DNA from 2 places in the Vibrio sp. 378 genome. Region 1 is predicted to be linked to the other one. Evidence: predicted binding sites of a transcription regulator. Region 1 holds the regulator's gene; the other holds the start of a gene.

Region 1 (7,434 bases):
TTTTTGAAGAAAGCGCATCGAAAAGGGAAGCTTAGGCTTCCCTTTTTCATTTCTAGATTACATTTAGTTATAAGTGTTGAAATAAAAGACGTCACTTTTTCGATTTAAAAACAGAGTTTTACCGAATTTATTTCTTAACGCTTTTACTCACCCCTCTTAACCCTTTGATCTTTTCCTGCTGCGGTAAAATCGTTATAACCAAATATTCTGAGCGGACACCATAATGCGACTGGTAACAAGAACTATTCTTGTTTATATTGTTTGTCACAGATTAGTTTTATAGGTTTTTTGAGTATGTACGTTTGTCTTTGCCATGGTGTCTCCGACAAAAAAATTAGGAAGTTGGCGATAGATGAAGGCGTAACAGATATTAAAGGAATCAAAAAGTGCACGGCATTGGGCAGCCAATGTGGTAAGTGCATCAGACAGGCCAAGGAAATTTTAGCGGAAACTAGTTACACGGAATTTAAACAAGCCAGCTAATTGCTGTAAGTATGCAGTAATTATTTGCCTTACATTTTGACACCTTCTCATTTGCTTCTACATTTAAATGAAGCCAAAGAGGAGGGTTTTGTCATGAAAGGCGATCCAATCATCATTCAACATCTCAATAAAGTGCTCGGTAACGAGCTCGTCGCTATTAATCAGTATTTTCTTCACGCCCGAATGTATAAAGACTGGGGCTTAAAGCACCTAGCAGACAAGGAATATCACGAATCTATCGATGAGATGAAGCATGCCGATCATCTAATTGAGCGTATTTTGTTCCTTGAAGGCCTACCGAACCTACAAGATTTAGGTAAGTTGATGATTGGTGAAGATACCAAGGAAATGCTCGAGTGTGACTTAAAGCTTGAAATGGCGGCTATTCCAGATTTAAAAGATGCGATTGCCTACGCTGAAGACATTCGAGATTATGTGTCTCGAGATCTCTTCCAAGATATTCTTGAAGATGAAGAAGAACATGTTGATTGGCTAGAGACGCAACTTGGCTTGATTGAAATGTCTGGTATTGAGAATTATCTCCAAGCGCAATACGTGGACGAAGAGTAACGATACTTTCTGAGTTTGCATACTCCAATAATAGTAAGAAGAAAGAGCACCTGACTCGAAAATCAGGTGCTTAACCCCGTTATCTGGTCTAATCTCTTTTATTATCGGCTTTTTAAGGATATTGCTCGCAATCTTGCCTATGAAGTTTGATTTCTATCCGATAGAATTTATGCCCCCTTACCTAAAAATAAAAAAGAGAAACGTCCATGTCTGAAGACAACCACCAAGCAGCCACTCCAGAAGAAGAACATCGCCAAAAAGCATTGGATTACCATGCTTATCCAACTCCAGGAAAGATTGCTGTCGAACTGACAAAGCCTGCGGAAACGGCGGGTGATCTTGCCCTTGCTTACAGCCCTGGTGTTGCAGAGCCAGTGCGTGAAATCGCACAAAACCCGGATAACGTGTACAAGTACACTGCAAAAGGGAACATGGTTGCTGTTATTTCTAACGGTACCGCTATTCTAGGTCTAGGTAACCTAGGTCCACTTGCATCTAAGCCAGTGATGGAAGGTAAAGCGTTACTGTTTAAGCGTTTTGCAGGTCTTGATTCTATTGATATTGAAGTTAAGCACCGCACGATCGATGAATTTGTTGATACTGTTGCGAGCATTGCAGACACTTTTGGCGGTATCAACCTTGAAGATATTAAAGCACCAGACTGTTTTGAGATTGAAAAGCGTCTGATTGAACGTTGTGATGTACCAGTATTCCACGATGATCAACATGGTACTGCTATTGTAACGGCAGCGGGTATGCTGAATGCAATCGAACTTCAAGGTAAGAAACTTGAAGATTCAACAATTGTTTGTCTTGGCGCTGGCGCTGCCGCTGTAGCGTGTATGGAGCTTCTGATCAAATGCGGCGCAATGCGCGAAAAAATCTACATGCTAGATCGCAAAGGTGTGATTCACACTCGTCGTGATGATCTTAATGAATATAAGCAGCTATTTGCGAACAATACAGATAAGCGCACACTAGAAGACGTGATTGAAGGTGCAGATCTGTTCCTAGGTGTATCTGGTCCAAACCTATTGCCAGCGGAAGCGTTGAAGTTGATGGCAGATAAGCCAATCGTATTCGCATGTTCTAACCCGGATCCTGAAATCAAGCCGGAACTTGCTCACGCAGTTCGTGATGACTTGATCATGGGTACTGGCCGTAGTGATTATCCTAACCAAGTTAACAACGTATTGTGTTTCCCATTCATTTTCCGCGGTGCTCTTGATGTGCGTGCAAGTGAAATCAATGATGAAATGAAACTTGCAGCCGTTGAGGCGATTCGTGAGCTAGCAAAAGAGCCTGTACCTGAAGCCGTATTGAAGGCTGCAGGTGTTGATAAGCTAGAGTTTGGTGCGGACTATATTATTCCAAAACCAATGGATTCACGTTTGCTACCACGTGTTGCAAAAGCGGTTGCTCAGGCGGCGGTTAATTCAGGTGTAGCTCGTATCGAGATGCCTGAAAACTACATGGCAGAGTAATATATCTTTCAGATGTGATACATAAAAAATGGGACGCTATTGCGTCCCATTTTTTATGTCATTCATTTGGCTCGAGGCAAGAGTTATTACCTGAAACCTCTTATCAGGCTTTTTTATTCTTCGTCGAATGACTCAAATTCGATGCCCATTTCCGTCATCAGCGCTTTTACTTCTGTTGGAATATCATCAGGACGGTCTTTACGAAGGTCTTCATCTGTCGGAAGTGGCTGACCTGTGTACGCGTGCAAAAATGCCTCGCATAGCAATTCGCTATTGGTTGCATGGCGTAAGTTATTGATCTGACGGCGAGTACGCTCATCAGTTAGCACCTTTAAAACTTTTAGCGGGATAGAGACGGTAATTTTTTTTACTTGTTCGCTTTTTTTGCCGTGCTCTGCATATGGGCTAATGTATTCGCCATTCCAGTCAGCCATTGCACACCTTCATTTATGTAATCGGTTAAAAATAATTTAGGTGCTGATTTTAGCTGCATTTACCGCCATAAGCAAAGACATATAGACGTCTAGAAGTGTTGACGTCTCATTTTTTGACGAGTAAAGTGAACATAACAGCAAAGGAAGCGTGTTGATCACTTTATGTTACTCATTAGATATAGCGCATTCCTATTTAGAAGTCATTACCCGTGAAAGGATACACCCATGAGCACTCGCAAACCTGCGACCATTGCAGTACGCACTGGTATTGAATCAGACAGCCAATATCATGCTGTCGTTCCACCTATTTATCTTTCCACTAACTATGGTTTTCCTGCTTTTGGTGAAGTGCCCAAGTATGATTACACACGATCTGGTAATCCAAACCGCGGACTGTTGGAAAGTGCGCTATCTGAACTTGAGTCTGGAAAAGGAGCGGTTGTTACTAACTGCGGTACGTCGGCATTAAATTTATGGGTTTCCGCTTTTCTCGGCCCAGATGATCTCATTATTGCTCCTCACGATTGTTATGGCGGCACCTATCGTCTTTTTAATACCCGAGCTAGCAAAGGCGATTTTAAGGTTCAGTTTGTCGATCAATCAGACGAACAGGCTTTAGATGCTGCATTGGCACAAAAACCAAAACTCATTTTGCTAGAAACTCCGTCAAACCCTCTGGTTCGCGTAGTGGATATTGCAGCTACCTGTGAAAAAGCGAAACAAGTCGGCGCGTTAGTTGCGGTGGACAATACCTTTTTGACACCCGTGTACCAAAAACCTTTAGAGCTAGGTGCGGATTTTGTTATCCACTCCACAACAAAGTACATCAACGGTCATTCGGACGTAATTGGTGGGGTAATCATCACCAACACAGAAGCGCATGCAGAAGAGCTTGCATGGTGGGGCAATTGTATTGGTGCAACGGGCACACCTTTCGATAGTTACATGACACTGCGAGGTATTCGTACGCTTGGTGCTCGTATGAAAGTTCATGAAGAGAGCTCACAGCAGGTACTGGCTTACCTACAGAAACAAGCGTTAGTTAAAACTATCTATCATCCAAGCCTGCCGGAACATCCAGGTCATGACATCGCTAAAAAGCAGCAAACGGGCTTTGGCTCTATGTTGAGTTTTGAGTTTGCTGGTTCGTTTGAGCAGTTAAAGGTGTTTGTGAAAGAGCTCCAACTGTTTTCATTAGCTGAATCATTAGGTGGTGTAGAAAGTTTGATTTGCCACCCGGCATCCATGACGCACCGTGCAATGGGTGAGGAGGCGCTGGCGGAGGCTGGGGTCTCTCATCAACTATTGCGTTTGTCTGTCGGTTTGGAAGATGCACAAGACCTCATCACAGATTTAGAACAAGCGTTCGCTAAAGCTACCCAGTAATAGGAGACGATAACAATGACTGTACAACGTCAGCTGCATAAGTTTGGTGGCAGTAGCTTAGCAAACCCAGAATGCTACTTACGCGTTGTGGGTATTCTCAAGGAGTATTCGACAGAAAATGATCTTGTGGTCGTATCTGCTGCAGGAAAAACCACTAACCGCTTGATTGAGTTTTTGGAAGGGTTAAGTAAAGATGGCCGAATTGCGCATGAAGCGCTTCAAAGCTTGAGACAGTTCCAAACTGAGCTAATAGAAAGCTTGTTGGAGAGTGAAGCAAAAGAAGAGCTGTTAGCTTTATTACATGATGAGTTCAGTACTCTCTCGGAGCTAACTGCACCACTCACTAATGCGCAAAAAGCTGCGGTACTGGGACACGGAGAAGTATGGTCTGCTCGCCTATTGGCCGCGTTATTATCTCAACGTTCTATCCCTGCGGTTGCACAAGATGCACGAGCGTTTTTACGTGCAGAAGCGGGAACTCAACCAGAGGTTGATCGCGCTCGTTCATACCCTTTAATTAAAGAGATCCTCGCGCAGCATAACCATAAACGTGTGGTAATTACTGGCTTTATGGCTCAGAACGAGGCAGGAGAAACCATCCTACTTGGTCGTAACGGCTCTGACTATTCTGCAACGGTCATAGGCGCGCTTGCTGAAGTCAGTACTGTCACGATTTGGAGTGATGTTGCTGGTGTCTATAGTGCCGATCCACGTTTGGTGTCTGACGCTTGTTTATTACCGTTACTTCGATTGGATGAAGCCAGTGAACTTGCTCGCTTAGCTGCCCCAGTGCTACACAGTCGTACGCTTCAGCCTGTGGCGCAAAGTACCATGGACCTTAATCTCAAGTGTAGCTATCTGCCAGAGTCGGGTTCTACTCGTATTGAGCGTGTATTGGCATCTGGTCGTGGCGCTAAAATTATTACTTCACTGGATGATGTTTTATTGGTGCAGTTGTCTTTCATGCATGGGCACGACTTCGAAAAAACACAGAGTGATGTATTACAAGCGTTGCAGCGCGCGCAATTAGAGCCATTGGCATTTGAAGCTCAATCCGATCAGCATACGCTACGCTTGGCTTACACCGCAGAAATCGCCGGTGGTGCATTGAAACACTTGCAAGAGCTTGCGGTAGAGGCAGAAATTAAGCTAAAAGAAGGTTACTCGCTCTTAGCTGCGGTAGGTGCAGGCGTTACGAAAAACGCCAATCATTGCTTTGGCTTTTATCAGAAGCTAAAGCACTCTCCGGTAGAATTTATCTCTGAAACAGACTCAGGGCTGAGCCTAGTCGCTGTTTTGCGCCGTACTGATACCGAGGCGTTGGTTCAAACGATTCATAGCCAGTTGTTCCAAGCGCAAAAACGCGTGGCAGTGGCTTTATGTGGCAAGGGTAATATTGGTTCTAGTTGGTTAAATTTATTTGCGACGCAAAAAAGTGAGCTCGAAAAACGTCATGGTATGAGCTTTGATCTTGTCGCGGTTGTGGATAGCCAAACCTATTGGTTCGATGAGCAAGGTATTGAGGCGGTGAGTGTTGCTGAACGATTTGATGATGAAAGCATAGCAAACAATGGGGATTGGCTGGCACGTTTGGGAGCGCTTAAAAGCTACGATGAAGCCGTCGTGCTTGATGTTACCGCGAGTAAAGATTTGGCTCAGCGCTACGTAGAAATCGCACAGCAAGGCATTCATTTGATTTCCGCCAACAAAGTGGCCGGTTCCGCAGATAGTCAGTACTACCATCAGGTTCAAGATGCATTCGCTAAAATTGGTCGTCATTGGCTATACAACGCAACGGTTGGTGCTGGGTTACCGATAAACCATACCGTGCGAGATCTTCGTGAAAGTGGGGATGAAATCGTCGCTCTATCGGGTATTTTCTCGGGGACGCTATCATGGCTGTTCCAACAGTTTGATGGTTCTGTGCCATTTAATGATTTAGTCGATCTTGCTTGGCAGCAAGGGTTAACCGAACCTGACCCTCGTTCTGATTTAGATGGCTCCGATGTAATGCGTAAGTTAGTCATCTTGGCTCGAGAATCGGGCCTAGATATAGAACCAGACAGCGTTAAAGTTGAGTCTTTGGTGCCAGAAGAATTAAGAGAACTGAGCTTAGATGATTTCTTCGATAATGGAGCGTTGTTGAGTGAAATACTTCAAGAGCGTCTGACAAAAGCACAGAGAAACGATCAAGTGCTTCGCTATGTGGCGCGTTTAGAAAAAAATGGTAAAGCAACGGTGGGAGTCGAAGCGTTATCTCGTGAGCACGCGCTCGCCAACTTATTGCCATGCGATAACATTTTTGCCATAGAGAGCAAGTGGTACAAAGATAACCCTCTGGTCATTCGAGGACCAGGCGCAGGCAGAGAAGTGACAGCCGGCGCTATTCAATCCGACCTCAACCGATTGGCTGGTTTATTTTAAAGTTGCGATTGACCTAAAAACCCTGGAATTAATCCAGGGTTTTTTATTCCCCTATCAGTGCCATACTGAAGTCATAACCCGTGCAAAATGGCGAGATGATGCTCAAGTAGAAACTTGAACTATCTTCATTATTAACTTGAGAAAAATTCATAATTACAAGGTTGACATTAAATCGTATTCAATACATTCTGTAGACATATAGACGTCTAAACGTCGATTTTAAGGATTTGTTTTCGTGGCGGAGTGCCGCAGGGAGAGTAAGATGGGATATACGCACGCAGGCCATATCGACGCCTTGAACCAGAATATTGCTGAGTTATCAGATAACATCAATGTATCGTTTGAGTTTTTTCCGCCAAGCAGCGCTAAGATGGAAGAAACACTTTGGAATTCAGTGCACCGTCTTAAAACGCTTCAACCTAAATTTGTTTCTGTGACTTACGGTGCGAACTCCGGCGAGCGTGACAGAACACACTCCATCATTAAAGAAATTAAAGCAACAACCGGATTGGTTGCCGCTCCCCATCTCACTTGTATTGATGCGACTCGTGAAGAGTTGATTAATATTGCCGATGATTATTGGAACAATGGTATTGAAAATATCGTCGCTCTGCGTGGTGATATTCCTCCAGGTGGCGGTGCGCCTGATATGT
Region 2 (7,434 bases), on a different contig from region 1:
TTGAATTGGGCTGAATCCCATCAACTGTCATCAGCGCAGTCTGATGAAGGGCTTCTGAGGGTAAATTTTTCAAATAGCATTCTAAATACCTCTCTTTTTGCTCTGTTCCTTTTCTCACTAAACATTGGATGTACAATTTTTTAGGAAGTCGTGGGAGAACGCAGTGAGCGCATTTAACGTAGCTAAATTCGGTGGAACCAGTGTTGCCAACTTTGAGGCAATGAGTCGTTGCGCCACCATTATCGAAAACAATCCAAATACTCGCCTGGTCGTGAGCAGCGCTTGCTCTGGCGTCACCAACCTATTGGTAGAACTCGCCAACGGCGTTCAGGATCAAACGCACCGTACTGAGCTGCTGCAAAATCTGGCCAACATTCATGACGCCATTTTAACTCAGCTCGAAGACAGCACGAAAACTGCTGCCGAGGTGTATGGCATATTAGATACCGTAACCAGCCTGGCCGAGGCTGCATCTATCCAAGCTAGTGCGAAGTTAACCGATCATTTAGTCGCATGTGGTGAACTCATGTCGACGCACATTCTAACTCAGTTAATGTGTGAGCGAGGCATTCAAGCAGTGCGCTTTGATATCCGCGATGTGCTGCGTACTGATGACAACTTTGGTCGCGCGGAGCCAAACATTGAAGCAATTTCGACGCTTGCGCAAGATAAACTCGTACCACTTTGCCAACAATCCGTTGTTGTTACTCAAGGCTTCATAGGATCTGACGAAGCCGGTAATACAACAACATTAGGTCGAGGGGGCAGCGATTACAGCGCCGCCTTAATTGCTGAGAGCGTTAAAGCGGCAGGGCTAGAAATCTGGACTGATGTTCCGGGTATCTACACAACAGACCCGCGAATTGCACCAAAAGCCTCACCAATTCCCGAGATCAGCTTTAGTGAAGCTTCAGAAATGGCTAACTTTGGCGCTAAAATCCTTCACCCTTCTACGCTAGTACCTGCATTGCGCCACGACATTCCGGTATTTGTGGGGTCATCGAAAGAGCCTGAAAAAGGGGGAACTTGGATTCGCCACCAAGTCGAAAGCTCACCGTTATTCCGTGCGCTAGCTTTGCGTTGTAACCAAACCATGGTAACGCTACGCAGCGCCAATATGTTCCACGCATACGGCTTCTTAGCAAAGGTCTTTGAGATCCTTGCAAAGCATAAGATATCTGTCGATTTGATCACAACATCTGAAATCAGTGTATCGTTAACACTTGATCAAACCGATACATCCGGCGGCGCGCCGCAGCTGCCGCAAGCTGTACGAGAAGAGTTAGAAGAGTTATGTAAGGTAGAAGTTGAACGTGACCTATGCCTCGTTGCCCTAATTGGTAACAACATGAGTGAGAGTAAAGGCTACGCGAAACAGGTTTTTGGCACGCTAGAAGATTTTAACCTACGCATGATTTGTTATGGCGCTAGCCCTCACAACTTATGCTTCTTGCTCCATGAATCAGTATCGAAACAAGCCATACAAAAACTCCACACTGAGTTGTTTGAGAAGTAAGTTCAACTCAATAAAACAAAGGGCTGCGTATCTGCAGCCCTTTGTCGTTTCATTAGTTGTTACATTTGGACGAGGTAAACATCAATTTAACCGTTAATGTTTGGCCCTAACCATTTTTCAGCCTCGATCCTATCCCACCCCTTACGATCGGCGTAACTCTCTAGCTGATCTTCTTGGATCTGTGCGATCGCAAAGTAACGTGAGTCAGGATGAGAGAAATACCAACCAGAGACTGACGCGCCCGGATACATTGCATAGCTGGAGGTTAGAGTCATGCCAATATTCTCTTCCACATTAAGTAGCTCCCAAAGCGGTCCTTTTTCAGTATGCTCAGGGCACGCTGGATAACCTGGTGCAGGGCGAATACCTTGGTATTTTTCACGAATGAGATCATCGTTAGATAAATCTTCATCCGCAGCATAACCCCAAATTTCTTTACGGACACGCTCATGCAAATACTCAGCAAACGCTTCGGCTAGGCGATCCGCCACCGCTTGAATCATAATTGCGTTGTAATCATCTCCCTGTGCTTTGTATTCATCAGCAAGCTCTCGTTCACCAATACCACCAGTGACAGCAAATGCCCCTATCCAATCATGTTTACCCGACTCTTTAGATGCGATGTAGTCGGATAAACAATAGTTGAATCCTTTTGGTTTCTCGGTCTGTTGTCGCAAGTTACGTAATACTTTCACAACGTCGGTACGAGTTTCATCAGCATAAACTTCAATGTCGTCCCCCACGCTCGCAGCAGGGAATAAGCCACACATTCCACGCGCTTTTAACAGGCCTTCTCGCTCAACTCGATCAAGTAACTCGTTGGCATCTTCGAATAAACGTTTTGCTTCTTCACCAACTTCTTCATGTTGGAAAATTGTTGGATACTTACCCACAAGTGACCAAGTCATAAAGAATGGTGTCCAATCGATGTATTGACGTAATATAGCCACATCAAAATCATCGAAGATATGAATGCCAGGCTTAACAGGCACTGGAGGGGTGTAAGCTTCCCAATCGATAGCAACTTTATTCGCTCGAGCAGCTTCTAATGTCACTGGTTTGGTTCTCGGTTTCTTTCGATTATGTTGATCACGTACTCGTTCGTAATCAGCTTCAAGTTTTTCAACAAATTCAGGGCGACGTTCATCTGACAATAGAGAAGTACATACGCCCACTGCACGTGAGGCGTTGTTCACGTAAACCACTGGATGCTTGTAATTTTGCTCAATCTTAACTGCTGTATGGGCTTTTGACGTTGTTGCGCCACCGATGAGAAGAGGTAAGTTAAAGTCGAGACGCTCCATCTCTTTTGCAACATGCACCATTTCGTCTAATGAAGGCGTGATCAACCCTGATAAACCAATAATATCGACGTTTTCTTCTTGCGCTACTTTTAAGATCTTTTCGCAAGGAACCATGACACCAAGATCGATAATTTCGTAGTTATTGCACTGCAATACAACGCCAACGATATTTTTCCCGATATCATGTACATCACCTTTGACCGTCGCTAGCAAAATCTTACCGTTTGTTTGTCCCACCTGCTTTTCTGCATTGATGTAGGGCTCGAGATGCGCGACTGCTTGCTTCATCACTCGGGCAGATTTTACGACCTGAGGAAGGAACATTTTACCTTCACCAAACAAGTCTCCGACGACGTTCATCCCATCCATTAGTGGGCCTTCTATCACCTCTAATGGCTTTGAAGCATTGACACGAGCTTCTTCGGTATCATCAACGATAAACTCGGTTATTCCTTTCACTAACGCGTGTTCTAAACGCTTTTCAACAGGCCAGGTTCTCCACTCAAGTGCAGAGGCATCCTCCTCTTTACCTACCCCTTTGCCTGCGTATTCCGCCGCGATATCTAACAATCTCTCAGTGGCGTCATCACGACGGTTAAGAACGACATCTTCCACAGCCTCACGCAATTTTTCAGGCACGTTATCGTAGATTTCTAACTGACCCGCATTCACAATCCCCATATCCATACCATTTTTAAAACAGTGGTAGAGGAACACCGCGTGAATCGCTTCACGTACATAGTTATTGCCACGGAAAGAGAATGAGACGTTAGAAACACCACCAGATATCATCGCATGTGGTAAATCACGTTTGATATCGCCAACGGCTTCAATGAAATCCACCGCGTAGTTATTATGCTCCTCGATCCCCGTAGCAATGGCAAAAATGTTTGGGTCAAAAATGATGTCTTCTGGTGGAAAGCCCACTTCATCAACAAGAATTCGGTAAGCGTTGGTACAAATTTCTACTTTGCGCTCACGTGTATCTGCTTGCCCAATCTCATCAAACGCCATCACAATCACAGCCGCACCGTAACGGCGGATCAACTTAGCTTGTTCAACGAATTTCTCTTTGCCTTCTTTGAGAGAGATCGAGTTAACAATGCCTTTGCCTTGGATGCACTTAAGACCGGCTTCAATAACCTCCCACTTGGAAGAGTCAACCATGATTGGTACTTTTGAGATTTCAGGTTCTGACGCACAAAGGTTTAAAAAGCGAACCATACAAGCTTGTGCATCCAACATGCCTTCATCCATGTTGATATCGATAATTTGAGCGCCATTTTCAACTTGTTGACGAGCCACATCGAGCGCTTCATCGTACAGCTCTTCTTTAATTAAGCGCTTAAAACGCGCAGAACCGGTTACATTCGTACGCTCACCGACATTGATAAATAAAGAGTCTTTATCAATAGCGAGTGGCTCCAGGCCAGACAAGCGACAAGCAACGGGAAGTTCAGGTAATTGACGAGGGGCGATATTTTCAACCGCGAGTGCCATTTGGCGAATGTGCTCAGGAGTTGTACCACAACACCCACCAATCAAGTTTAAAAAGCCACTTTGAGCCCACTCTTTAACATGCTTAGCCATATCTTCTGGCGACAAATCGTATTCGCCGAATGCATTCGGAAGCCCAGCATTTGGGTGAGCGGAAACAAAAGATTCTGATATACGAGAGAGCTCTTCAACATAAGGACGCAGCTCATCTGGACCAAGTGCACAGTTCAAACCAAACGAAATCGGTTTAACATGACGTAATGAGTTGTAAAACGCTTCTGTGGTTTGACCGGATAATGTCCGACCGGAAGCATCAGTAATAGTCCCCGAGATCATCACAGGTAACTCAATCCCCATCTCTTCAAACACACTTTCAACAGCAAATGAACAAGCCTTAGCGTTAAGCGTATCGAAGATGGTCTCGATAAGAATAAGGTCAGAACCACCTTTAATTAGAGCACGAGTCGATTCAGAGTAAGCCTCAACTAACTCGTCGAAAGAAACATTTCGATATCCGGGGTCATTTACATCAGGAGAAATAGAACAAGTTCGGTTCGTCGGCCCTAAAACCCCTGCGACATAACGCGGCTTATCGGGTGTTTTTGCGGTCCATTCATCTGCAACTTCACGTGCAAGATTGGCTGCTGCAAAGTTAATTTCTTCACTCAGGCTTTCCATCTCGTAGTCAGCCATCGCAATGGTTGTTGCGTTAAACGTGTTGGTTTCGAGAATATCTGCACCCGCTTCTAAATATGCAGCGTGAATTTCCTTGATAAGTTGAGGCTGACTTAGAACCAACAGGTCGTTGTTACCTTTTAGATCACAATGCCAATCCGCAAAGCGCGTTCCTCGATAGTCTTGCTCTTCAAGTTTGTACCCTTGAATCATGGTTCCCATACCACCATCAATCAAAAGAATACGTTGCTTCATTTGAGCTTCAATCTGTTGTCTTACGTTACTTCCCACAGTACAGCCTCATTCCTTTAGTTATCTTTCCATCCTATCACACAAACTTCAGGAGTCTAGACGTCTAAACGTAGAATTAATGATTATTTTATCTCCTTCTTAACTTGCAAAATAATCACGAAAAAACGTTTGCTATTTAAGCAGCATCAGCCGAGAATTCCATTCATAAAATGTTACAAATAGAGAGCTCTATGTCGGTCTATCATACTTTATGTTTTCTATCCGCAGCTGCGATGCTAATTGCTTTTGTAAACAGCAAGATAGGAAAGATGCAAACCACCATTGCGATTACCGCAGGTTCAATGGTGCTTTCACTTCTAATCTTAATTGCGGGTCAAAACAACTGGTTCCATCTCACCGAAATTGCGACGGAGACGGTCACAAGGATTAACTTCGAAGATTTCTTGCTCAAAGGCATTCTTGGCTTCTTACTATTTGCTGGTGGACTAGGCATCAAACTCCCGAACCTTAAAGATCAAAAGTGGGAGATCACTGTTTTAGCTCTTGGAGCCACACTGTTTTCCACGTTCTTTATTGGATTTGCGCTGTATGGGTTTTGTCAGTTAATTGGCATCCAATTTGATTTGGTCTACTGCTTACTATTTGGTGCTCTAATATCGCCAACTGACCCAATCGCTGTATTGGCTATTGTTAAAAAACTCGATGCTCCCAAACGTATCTCCACTCAGATTGAAGGAGAATCGCTCTTCAATGATGGCTTCGGTTTGGTTATCTTCGTCACTCTATTTACGATTGCATTTGGCACTGAGGCACCAACTGTAGGTAGTGTCACCTTACTCTTCATCCAAGAAGCTATCGGTGGTATCACATATGGTTTAGTCCTCGGTTTGCTATTCCACTACTTGATCAGTGCCACCGATGATCACTCAATGGAATTGTTACTTACCATTGGTGTCCCAACGGCAGGTTACGCATTTGCTGAATACATCCATGTATCAGGCCCACTCGCAATGGTTGTATCCGGTATTATGATTGGCAACTGGACACGCTTTATTGGCTTTTCAAAAGAGAGTGAAGATCACCTTGACCATTTTTGGGAGCTTGTTGATGAATTCTTGAATGGCGTGTTATTCCTACTGATCGGTATGTCGATGCTGCTGTTTGAATTCCACAAAGAAGACTGGATCATGATGGCTATTTCAGTCCCTCTTGTACTAGCAGCTCGCTATTTAAGCGTATTTCTCTCGTACATTGGCTTTAAGCGTTACAGAAAATATAACCCGTGGTCAGTACGTATTTTGACGTGGGGCGGCTTACGCGGGGGCCTTGCATTGGCAATGGCACTTTCCATTCCATCTGGTATTTGGGTGATTCAAGATAAGTTAATCGATGTAAAAGAGATTATTCTTGTAATGACCTACTCCGTCGTTGTTTTCTCTATCCTCATTCAAGGCTCAACAATCACTCCAATGATTGAAAAAGCAAAAGCAGAAGAGAAGAAGATGGAAGAGAACAACCAAGCAATAACCACTCCGGAACATACGGAGCCAGTGGACTCTTAAAGACACGTAACTTAATAAATAAAAAGCAGCTACCTAGCTGCTTTTTTCATAACTAATTTTCAGACTCCCCTTCAAGGACGAATGCTCCTTATTCTTTGATATACCTTCAAATATACTAAGAATCGCTACGCTACATTTTCATAGATACTAACTATTGCCGATAGATAGTATTCATAGACGAGCCTTTTAATTTACCCATTTTCATCTGTATCCTTCTCTTCCCTTGGCAATATAGGCTCCTCGCAAATATCAAAGCTAAACTTCCACAATACTTAGCAATGAGCGAGTTTGTATTTTTATGAGAAAGAGACATTTAGGGTGAGTGCGTTCAGAACCCAAACAGGTTAGCAATCCCACCAAGATAAAACTGAGCTAGCATTCAGGTAGATCAAAGCCTTAACAGAAATGTAGCCCCTCTCCCTCTTGATCTCAGTGAGACTAAACTTGTATTCAAAGTCGTCCTGTTTTCAAATTAGAAACAAACGACACTTCAAACAATTAAACTCTGTCACATAACTAGATTTTCTAATATCGAATAAAAGGAGCTTTGGTGAATGAAGAGGCTCAAAACTAGCGCTCGAGACTGCAGGAACCACACAAAACTGCGTTCCACTTCACTCATACAGGG

What was found. Region 1 encodes MetJ, which represses methionine synthesis genes. Its sites were predicted from a motif close to TTAGACNTNTANANGTCTAA; they were not measured.
Region 2: metH (methionine synthase) is a predicted target of MetJ. The motif match lies at 5,332-5,351, and genes of this name have one in related genera.

The regions. Positions count from the first base shown of each region.
Region 1 covers NZ_JAWOUO010000019.1:44,158-51,591, reverse strand. The annotation lists gene R7Q48_RS21900 ((2Fe-2S)-binding protein) at 295-483, shown strand; gene bfr (bacterioferritin) at 577-1,053, shown strand; gene R7Q48_RS21890 (malic enzyme-like NAD(P)-binding protein) at 1,260-2,537, shown strand; gene metJ (met regulon transcriptional regulator MetJ) at 2,651-2,971, opposite strand; gene R7Q48_RS21880 (O-succinylhomoserine (thiol)-lyase) at 3,197-4,357, shown strand; gene R7Q48_RS21875 (bifunctional aspartate kinase/homoserine dehydrogenase II) at 4,373-6,781, shown strand; gene metF (methylenetetrahydrofolate reductase) at 7,044-7,434, shown strand, end outside.
Region 2 covers NZ_JAWOUO010000014.1:355-7,788, reverse strand. The annotation lists lysine riboswitch at 1-62, shown strand, start outside; gene lysC (lysine-sensitive aspartokinase 3) at 164-1,516, shown strand; gene metH (methionine synthase) at 1,603-5,283, opposite strand; gene R7Q48_RS19870 (cation:proton antiporter) at 5,475-6,806, shown strand.